Regions from separate parts of the Bradyrhizobium sp. USDA 3315 genome, predicted to be linked through region 2. Evidence: riboswitches for the same ligand, from Rfam matches in the RefSeq annotation. Region 2 holds a riboswitch; the other holds the start of a gene.
The links. A riboswitch is a leader RNA that binds a small molecule or an ion and turns the genes downstream of it on or off. The one in region 2 is predicted to bind ZMP and ZTP.
Positions count from the first base shown of each region.

Region 1: it holds a riboswitch for ZMP and ZTP, as region 2 does, so the genes downstream of both, ACVIYL_RS29295 (bifunctional 5,10-methylenetetrahydrofolate dehydrogenase/5,10-methenyltetrahydrofolate cyclohydrolase) here and ACVIYL_RS31470 (serine hydroxymethyltransferase) in region 2, are expected to answer to the same signal.

Region 1 is NZ_JBSRYP010000001.1:6,277,827-6,282,665, reverse strand. It holds gene ACVIYL_RS29310 (hypothetical protein) at 1-294, opposite strand; gene ACVIYL_RS29305 (zinc-ribbon domain containing protein) at 518-1,105, opposite strand; gene ACVIYL_RS29300 (MaoC/PaaZ C-terminal domain-containing protein) at 1,164-1,616, opposite strand; gene ACVIYL_RS29295 (bifunctional 5,10-methylenetetrahydrofolate dehydrogenase/5,10-methenyltetrahydrofolate cyclohydrolase) at 1,746-2,609, opposite strand; ZMP/ZTP riboswitch at 2,625-2,704, opposite strand; gene ACVIYL_RS29290 (hypothetical protein) at 2,924-3,331, shown strand; gene ACVIYL_RS29285 (hypothetical protein) at 3,452-3,979, opposite strand; gene ACVIYL_RS29280 (hypothetical protein) at 4,195-4,830, opposite strand.
Region 2 is NZ_JBSRYP010000001.1:6,709,586-6,714,424, reverse strand. It holds gene ACVIYL_RS31485 (response regulator transcription factor) at 1-123, shown strand, start outside; gene ACVIYL_RS31480 (winged helix-turn-helix transcriptional regulator) at 334-1,026, shown strand; gene ACVIYL_RS31475 (YybH family protein) at 1,128-1,574, shown strand; ZMP/ZTP riboswitch at 1,864-1,949, shown strand; gene ACVIYL_RS31470 (serine hydroxymethyltransferase) at 1,986-3,257, shown strand; gene ACVIYL_RS31465 (hypothetical protein) at 3,345-3,500, shown strand; gene ACVIYL_RS31460 (HAD family hydrolase) at 3,954-4,580, shown strand; gene ACVIYL_RS31455 (molybdopterin molybdotransferase MoeA) at 4,607-4,839, shown strand, end outside.

The sequences.
Region 1 (4,839 bases), 430 kb from region 2:
TCAGTGCTTGCTGGGTTCAAGCGCGATGAGCACGCCGGTCGGCTCGGGCTCGTGCGGCCGAAGCGAGGTCAGCTCCGGATCGCTCCACTCGGCGAGACTGACGACTTCGCCGGTCTGCCCCGGCATGTCGGAGGTCTGGGCCGGTTCAAGCACCTTGAGCCCGCTGGTGTCGACGAAGAACGTGTGCTCACCGAACACGCTGTTCAGTTGCGCCACGGCCGGGTGATCGTCCGGAAGCACCTGGGCATTCAGTTGCGTCATGGTCTGCTTGACTTGCGTGGAATTGAGTTTCATCCGCTGCTCCTTCTCGTTGGTTCCGGCCGCGATGGTTTCCTTGACAGGTTTCCTTGACAAGTTTCCTTGGCTGGTTCCTCCCCGCCCGCACCCCACATCGGGGGCTTCAAGGTCTCGAACCAATCAGGCAACGAAACGTTCCGCACGCGCGACGCATTGACCGCCTGCGCAGCGGTTCCCCGCGTATCAGATGTGAAGTGCGACTCTGATGTCACGCCCATCGCTACGAGACGGGAGGCTTCTTCCTTGCGAGCCCTTCCAGGTGCACGCGGCGCGCGGCGGATTTGCGCGCGCGCTCCCTGGTGCGGCAGGCCCGGCAGCGCACTGCCGCGGTAAATACATCGCCCTTGGCGGTCTCGTACCACCATTTCTGCTGCAACGGCGTCCAGACCTCGGCAACGCCGCAGTCCTTGCAGATAAAGGGCTCCGGTCGATAGGTTCCGCGCAGCACGAAATCGGGAGTCGAATAGCTGTTCGATGGCGCGAGCCGCGTCGTATCCACGGCAACCTCGTCGCGCGCCAGCGCAATCTTGTAGTCGCGGAGACGTTGCCGTTCAGCGGCGCGTTGCGCCTGGATGCGGCGCCATTCCTCGGCCTTGCGCCGCCTGGCTTCGATCTCTCCGTTCGTCTGCTTGCTGCGTTTCACGGCGGCACATCCGTCTGGGTCGAATGCCTTCGGCGCATCGACGAAGTAAATACCGGGCAGCACGACCTCGTCGATGATGACGTCATTGATGCGCTGCCGTTCTGCCGCCGGCTTGTCATAATTGCCGCAACATTGCGCGACGACAAGGTCCCGTGCGGGGAACACGTAGAGGCGCTGACGGCCGTCCGAGGCGGATGACTTCGGGATGCCCCTCAGGCCGCGCCTATACCGGCCCCTGCTCCGCCGGCCGCATGCGGATCAGCGCGTCGAGCACGAGGACAAGAACCGGGCGCTGCTCGTCGTTGACCAGCTCCGTCTTGAAGATCACAACAGCGTCGCGCCGCTCCGGCCTGATGGTGATCTTCTGGATCTGGGATTGGCCGGTGAGCGTGGCGCCGGGCCGAACCGGGCTCGGCAGGCGGATCTCGAAGCTCCGCCCGACGATCCCCGCCACCTTGGTCCAGATCGCCTCCACGACGAGCCGCTGATAGATCGCAATGGTGTTGAAGCCGCTTGCGATCAGTCCGCCGAACGGGCCTGCCGCAGCCGCGACGGGATCGGCATGGATTGGCACCGGATCGTATTTGCCGGCGAACTCCAGGATCTCGGCCTCGCCGATCGTGTAGCTGCCAAGCCTGAACGTCTGGCCCTCGGTGAGATCTTCCGCATACAGCATCGCGCGCCTCCATCTGTCGCGCGACGATAGACGAATGGTGCGGGCTTTCCATTACCCCGGACGTCATGAACTTCGCGCGTGATGCGCGAGCGACACCCACCGCTCGCATATCGCCGCAGGTATCCCGCGCTAATGCAGCCGCGCCGCCCTCGCCTTTGCCGCCTTCAGCGTGTTCTCCATCAGGCAGGCGATCGTCATCGGGCCGACGCCGCGCGGCACCGGCGTGATGGCGCCGGCGACCTGCACCGCCTCGTCGAACGAGACGTCGCCGCACACCGCATAGCCGCCGTCCGGCCTCTCGACGCGCGTGGTGCCGACGTCGATGACGATGGCCTGGGGCTTGATCCAGTCGCCGCGCACGAGGCCGGCCTTGCCCACCGCACTCACCAGGATGTCGGCCTCGCGGCAGATCCTGCTGATGCCGCGGGTGTGGATATGGGTCTGCGTCACGGTCGCGTGCTCCTGCAGCAGCAACGCGGCCATCGGCTTGCCGACGATGTTGGAGCTGCCGATCACCACGGCATGGGCGCCGGTGAGGTCTGATCGGACCGACTTGATCAGCCGGAGACAGCCGAGCGGCGTGCACGGCACCAGCGCGTCATCGCCGTGAAACAGCCGGCCGGCGTTCAGGGCGTGCAGGCCGTCGACATCCTTGGCGGGATCGACCGCCGCCATCACGCGCAAGGCGTCGATATGCGCCGGCAACGGCAGCTGCACCAGGATGCCGTCGATATCGTCGCGCGCATTGAGCGCCTCTACTCCGGCAAGCAGATCGGACTCGCTGGCATCATCCGGCAGGCGTGCGACCTCGCCGCGCAGGCCGAGCCGCTCGGCCATCCTGACCTTGCTCTGCACATAGATCTGGCTCGCCGGGTCGCAGCCGACCAGCACGACCGCAAGCCCCGGCGCGCGGGGCAGCCGGTCGAGTTCGCCAGCAATCTTGTCGATGACAATTTGGGCATGTGCATGCCCATCGAGAATGTTCGCCGTCATGGCACCTCCGTTTCGAAGCGGTGCCCAGGCGCGCGGCGTTCAGTCTCTACGCTCCCCGATGGTGGTCCATCCAAGCGCCAGTCGCGCAGATGGCGTGGTCATAGCCGCCCCGCCGGGCAAAGGCAATTCACGCTCTCCCCGCGGGTCGAACGGCGACGAATTGCCCTCACTTTTGCCGGTGGATCGGTGCCGGGCGGGTCACCTCTGGGGGTAGGATTCGGGCAAGACTTGCGTTAAGTCTCGGCGCTTGCCGGGCTTTTCCGATCCCCGGCGCCATCCCTTCCGGTCATCACGCCATTTCGGACATTTTCGACATGAGACATATCATCCTCGCGCTGGCGCTCTTCTGCCCGGCTGCCGCGCTCGCCCAGGGCACCACGCCGGCCCCCGCCGACGCCGACAAGCCGGCAGCGACCTCGCAGCCGATGGTCGGCGACAAGCCGCTGGTCCAGGTCGGCAAGAAGTCGGCCGCCAAGAAGGGCGAGAAGCCTGCCGCGCCCGGCAAGCCGCAATCGGTCGCCCAGAAGCTTCAGGCCTGTCAGGACATCGACGATGCCACCAAGGAACGGCTGATCTGCTACGACGAGATCTTCAAGCCGCAGCCGAAGCCGAAGGCCGCCCCGGCCAAGGGCGTCAACGATTGCCGCTTCGTGAAGGAAGAGGACGAGCGGCTGACCTGCTACAACGGCTTCGCGGACAAGATCCCGCGCCTGCCGCGCTAAAGGTAGCGGGCGGCGCTCGGACGCCTTCCCGCATCCGGCGACGTGCCTGATCGCGGACATGAAAATGCCGCCGCAAGTGTTTGCGGCGGCGGATCGATTGCCGGCTGCGGCAGCCTTTTCTTACCAGGTCCCGAAGCCGCCGAAGAAGCCCATGCGCGGCTGCTGCTGCGCGACGCGGTAAGGCTGATACATGCCGGGCTGCGCCAGCCGCATCGGCTGCTGGGGATGGGCATGGTAGCGCGCGACCTTGCGCTTCTTCGGCTGCTGAGGCTGGGCCTGCGCCGGTTGTTCAGCCGATTTTGCCTCAGCCGCGACCTTCTGCGCGTCAGCCTTCTCCGGCGGAATGAACTGGGCGAACGTATTGCGGACGCGGGCTTGCGCCGACGCATCGCCCGTAGCCGACGGGATGGCCGCGGCGACCGCGTTGACCTGCGCCGGAACAATGGTCGGCAAATTGGTGTCGTAGACCACCCGCTCGGGCAATTTCTGGGTCGACTTGATGCGCACCATGGTCTTGTCGACGCCCGGCGACGACAGTCCCTGGTTCTGGCCGGCGACCACGGCCTCCTGCGGCACGATGGCATTGACGACGAAGAGCAGCGCGAGCAGCACTCCACCAACGAACAGGAAATAACGCGCCACAGGCATTTTGGTAGCTCCCCCCGCGCAGCAGGGCGCGGCTCATCTCGGCGCGACGACATCAGTCATCGCGCGGGCGATTTCATCGTCTGCGCATGATCACCCGGACGCTATCCGCGCTCCCGGGTCGTTCATCAACGGCTGGTTTATTAGTTAGTTCCTGTCCGGCCGTTACGGTTCACCCGGCAGGTCAATTCGCGGTCACTTTTTCGAGATGCCGGGAATTAGAGGCGGCTCGCCGTCACGACCGAACATTTCGCCTTGTTTGCGTTAACGTTGACGAACCCGACCAACATTTGCGAGTAGGTCTTGCGGCTTTTCATGGCGATAGTGTCGGAGATCAGCCGCTTGCGCTCGGTCAGCGGCCGACCGTCGCGGCGGATGAAGGCGCAGGCGATCTCGATATCCTTGACGGCGAAATCATTGGCATTGCGCAGCGTCAGGGTGACCAGCGCCTTCGAACCCAACCCGCCGCGCCGCCACGATTGCGAGGCGATCCGCAGCTTGTCCAGCGGCGGCCTTTCAGCGCCGGGCCCGAACGGCTTGGCCTCCTCTGCCCCCTGTGGGGCGATGGCCACGCCGACGGTGGTCGGCTCGTCCGCCGGTGCGGCTAGCGCATCCCTCGCGGTCTGATTTGTGATTTGGGCTGGTTGCGCGCCGGTCGGGGCATTCTGCGCGGTGCGGATCATGGACGACACCGGCCAGGCATCCTGGTCTCCGGCGTCGCTCGGCTCGGGGAGCATGAACCATGCGGCGATCCCGGCGAGCGCAATCAGCGGCAGCAGCAGGCTGGCGTAGAAGCCCCCTTCACCGAGACGTCCGGCGGCCAACCTCCGAAACGACGCCAAGCCGATCCGCATCGTCGTGCC
Region 2 (4,839 bases):
AAGACGGTCGCGAACCTGCATTCCCTGATCAAGGACAAGCTCGGCGTCGGCACCGATATCGAGTTGGTCCGCCTCGCGCTGCGGCAAGGCATCCTCACGCAGATCGATCTCGGCGAACGCTGAGCCCGCGGTGGCACCAGCCAGGCCGCGTACTGGCAAATCGAGCCGCATCTGCCTCCGGGCAAACCGAACATCGAGCCGGCATCGTCGAATGGCCGAGTCTCGAGAAAATCGCGTAACAGACCTCCAGGACAGCCTCGATGCTGGCTCGTCTGGGACATAGTTCAGAACCTGGACTACCTTGGTGGCCCTCGTGATGCTAAAGTTCTCGTCATGAAAGGCTATGGATCATTTTGCCCCGTAGCCAAAGCTGCGGAAATTCTCACGGAGCGGTGGACCCCGCTCCTGCTCCGCGAACTGTTGCTGGGGTCCCACCACTTCAACCAGCTTCGCCGCGGCATCCCGCAGATGTCGCCGACCCTCCTTTCCAAGCGCCTGCAAACGCTAGAAGAAGCCGGGCTAATCTCACGCAGATCAGGCGATAACGGGCATTGGGAGTACCATCCAACCCAGGCAGCCAGGGAAGCCAGGCCAATTATCGATGCAATGGGCTATTGGGGCCACAAATGGGCTCGCAGCCAGCTCACACCCAACGAACTTCACGCGGGCCGGCTCATGTGGAATATGCGCCGTTCGTTCGATCTAAGGCACATTCCATGCGACTTCGTTCTGTACATCGAGATTGCGGACGCTCGGCCAAAGCGCTGGTGGTTTGTTGTGAAGAAGGAGGAAGCCGATCTTTGCTGGGATGACCCCGGCTTCAAGGTCGATATCAGCCTCTATGCGAGTCTGCTGACGCTCGTGCAGATTTTCGTAGACGAGATGCCGCTGCTACGGGCGTGTGAGCTCGGCAAAATCGAGATCGACGGTCCCAGGCATCTTGTGAACAGCATGCGGGCTTGGTTCCCACGCAGCAAATATGCCGATGAGGCGCCGGCGGCCGCAGATCGAGTCTCAGCCAGTTGAGGATATCCAGTCCACTTTCTGGACTAGTGGTTCTGCTTGCCTCGGCTATAGCGTTTGCGAATGCGCTCCCGCGCTAAGCATCTCAGCTAAAGGAGGCAAAGATGAGCCGCCCTTCTCTTCTTTCATGCACCCTGTTGTTGATCTTTACTTGTATTTGCGTCAGTCCCGCAGGGGCAGCCCCACCTGCCGACGAACTTTCCTCGGCGGCTGCCAAATGGGATGCCGCCATCAACAACGCAGACTTCGATGCCCTGTTACCGTTGTATGCCGCTGACGCCAGATTGATGCCGCCTGGTGCGCAGCCAGTCACCGGCCCTTTGGCAATCCGTAATTTCTTTGCCGGGCGGGGAAGAAGCGTCAGAGATCACAAGGTTGAGCTGCTCGATGTGTTGCCCATGGGAAACTACGCCTACACCACCTCGCATTTCACGGCCACGCTAGTAGTAAATGAGAAGGCGGCGCCAATTTCTGGCAGCACCGTGAGACTGCTTGAACGCCAACCCGACGGGCAGTGGAAGATAAAGTCTCATATCTTCGTCAAGGAATAGATTCGCGGGTGCCACAGCCACACGGTCAGCCACCCCGCAAGCCTGACGGGCCGCAAGTGACGGATGGTCATGCACCTTGTTGGCCCTCAGCCGAAGACGGCATTGATCATCGGGACATCGGTTCATTGGGTAAGCCGGACGTCCCTCGGTTTGGTCGCCATTGCCGTGGCTGTCGCCAGATGTTCGATCTCGCCCAACGCTGGGCCCGCGGCGGCGCCAGCAACCAACCCTTGCGAGCCCGCCGGGGATTGGATAGCCTTCTGCTCGCGATGAGCCTCGCAGGCTCATTCGTCCCTCGCGCGACTGGCGAGCTTACGTGGAATTGACCACGGTGAAGCGCGAAGGGTTCCAACGCCGTTCGCCTGGGCAACCCGTTCAGCTGATGATCCAGCGTCTTAGGGAGCCCGGACCATGCCGTCATTCCGCAATGAACTCCATCTCAACGATTCGGAAGTTGCCCTTGCGCTCGAGGGCGAAGAGCGCCGCCAGCAAGACGGCGTCGAGCTGATTCCGTCGGAGAACTACACCTATCCCGAGGTGCTCGAGCTGCTCGGATCGGTGTTCACCAACAAGTATTCCGAGGGCTATCCGGGACGCCGCTATTACGGCGGCCAGGAATTTACCGACCAGATAGAGAACCTTGCCCGACAGCGCGCTTGCGCGCTGTTTCGCGCCGAACATGCCAACGTTCAGCCTCTGTCCGGGTCGCCAATGAACCAGGCCGTGTATCTCGGCCTGCTGCAGCCCGGCGATACGATCTTGGCGATGGACCTGTCACACGGCGGCCATCTCACCCATGGCGCGCCGGTGTCGCACATGGGGCGGCTCTTCAACTTCGCCCGCTACAAGACGCAGCCGTCAAACGGCGGCGCCATCGATTTCGATGAGCTCCGCGCCATGGCCCGGCACGTCCGTCCGAAGCTGGTGCTGTGCGGCTACAGCTCTTATCCGCGCGATCTGGATTATGCGTCCTTCAAGAGCATTGCCGATGAGGTGGGTGCGCTGACCATGGCCGACGTCAGCCATTACGGCGGCCTGATCGCCGGCAACGCCTTGCGCAATCCGCTCGATGCGGGTTTCGACGTGATGACGACGACATCGCACAAGACGCTTCGCGGGCCGCGCGGCGGCATCGTTCTCTGTCGCCGGGAGTTCGCCGGCAAGATCGACGCGTCGGTGTTTCCGGGACTGCAGGGAGGTCCGCACATGAACGTTGTGGCCGGAACCGCGGTCACGCTGAAGAAGGCATCGACGTCCGATTTTCAGGCCTATGCAAGACTGGTCATGCGCAACGCGAAGGTCCTGGCCGAAGCGTTGATGGAACGCGGCATGACGTTGATCACCGGCGGAACCGACAATCACATGATGGTTGTGGATACGGTGGCCAGCGTCGGCCTGGACGGCGGCGCGGCCGAGAACATTCTCGACGCCGTCGGGATCACCGCAAACAAGCAGATCATTCCCGACGATCCGCGGCCGCCGCTCAGGCCGAGCGGCATCCGCCTCGGGACGCCGGCGGCGACCACGCGCGGCATGGGCGAGCCCGAAATGCGCCTGATCGCCGAACTCACTGCGGAATCCCTCCGGTCGAAGGGAGATGCAGCGGTCGTCAAGCGACTGAGGTCGAACAGCGTCGAGATGTGCCGCGCTTTCCCCGTTCCGGGGATCGCACCGCCCTCATAGGCGGCCGACCCGCATTCCTGTTCCGCATTCGTCGCGTCACTCGGCAGGTCGTGAAGGTTCCCGGGGGAAGGACCGGAACGGAAATTGATGCTGTTCGTTGGACCGCATGATCTCGAAGACGGAGCGTCCAACGCCGTGAGCCGGAAAACCTTGCAAGCACGCTCGGAACAGGCGCTCGTCGTCATCATTCTCAGCACCGGTGCGCTGATCGGTTACCTCGGCTTGGCACTGTCCAGGCTGTGAGAGCTACGTCCGGCGGGCACCAAGCCACCGCGGGCGTCAGGCCGCGGCAAGCATCAAGTCGCTTGGTGCGCTGAAAGCTCGTGCGTGCGTGCCACTGAGTTGCCCGACGCGGCAAGCCAAGCCCCGCAGCAAAAATATAGGGTGAAAAGAGCAAGGCTCGGACAGATCATGTCGCGAGAATGCGGATGTTTGACGCACAAGCGACGACACCCGCCGTCGTCCCGGCGAAGGCCGGGAGCCATTACCCCAAATCTCAATTGTTGCGCGACGCTGGGGCCACAGCTTCCTCTCAACAACCCAACCCTGTGGTTATGGGTCCCGGCCTTCGCCGGGACGACGGTGTGCGCGGGAACAGTCTCGCGATGAATGCAACGCCACGCACAATCCACACACCGGTCACTGAAATCGAGGACATTGCCGCCTGCCCGCAATTCTCGTACACGGTTTCACGCAATGACCTCGCAATTCTCTCCCAACTCCGTCGACGTGCTGCTGTTCGATATCGGCCGCGTCGTGCTCGACATCAACTTTGACAAGGTGATGGCGCACTGGGCGCAGCATGCCGGCTGTGCGCCCGCCGAGCTCGCCACGCGCTTTGTCGTCGACGACAGTTTCAAGCATCATGAGATCGGCCGGATCGACGACGCGGCATTCTTCGAGAATCTGCGCCGGACGCTCGGCATCAACATCACGGACGCCCAGTTCCTCGAAGGCTGGAACGCGATCTTCACCGGCGAGATGCCGGGCATCGCCCCGCTGCTCGCGGCGGCCGCCAAGCGGATGCCGCTCTACGCCTTCTCCAACACCAATCCGGCCCATGTCGCGCATTTCTCGGTCACCCATGCCGAGCTGCTCAGCCATTTCCGCAACGTCTTCCTGTCCTCGAGCATCGGCTTCCGCAAACCCGACGCCGAGGCCTACGATCATGTGGTAAAAGCCATCGGCGTGCCGGCGTCGCGGATCCTGTTCTTCGACGACCTGGCCGCCAATATCGAAGGTGCGCGGGCGCGCGGCCTTCATGCTATCCACGTGACGTCGACGGATGACGTGGCAAGGGCTTTGACCGCACTTGGAATTTGAACATTAAGAATTGAGGAGCTCTGAGCGTGGCCCTGATGCCGGTTGCCGATGCCCTGTCCGCCGTCCTCGCCGGCGCCGAACCGCTGCCGGAGGAGATGGTCGCGCTCGATGCCGCCTACCACCGCACGCTTGCGCACGACCTCGCGGCGCTCCGCACCCAGCCGCCGCAGCCGATGTCGGCGATGGACGGCTATGCGGTGCGCGCCGCCGATGCGGCTGATCTAAAGGCCCGGCTCAAGGTGATCGGCGAAGTCGCCGC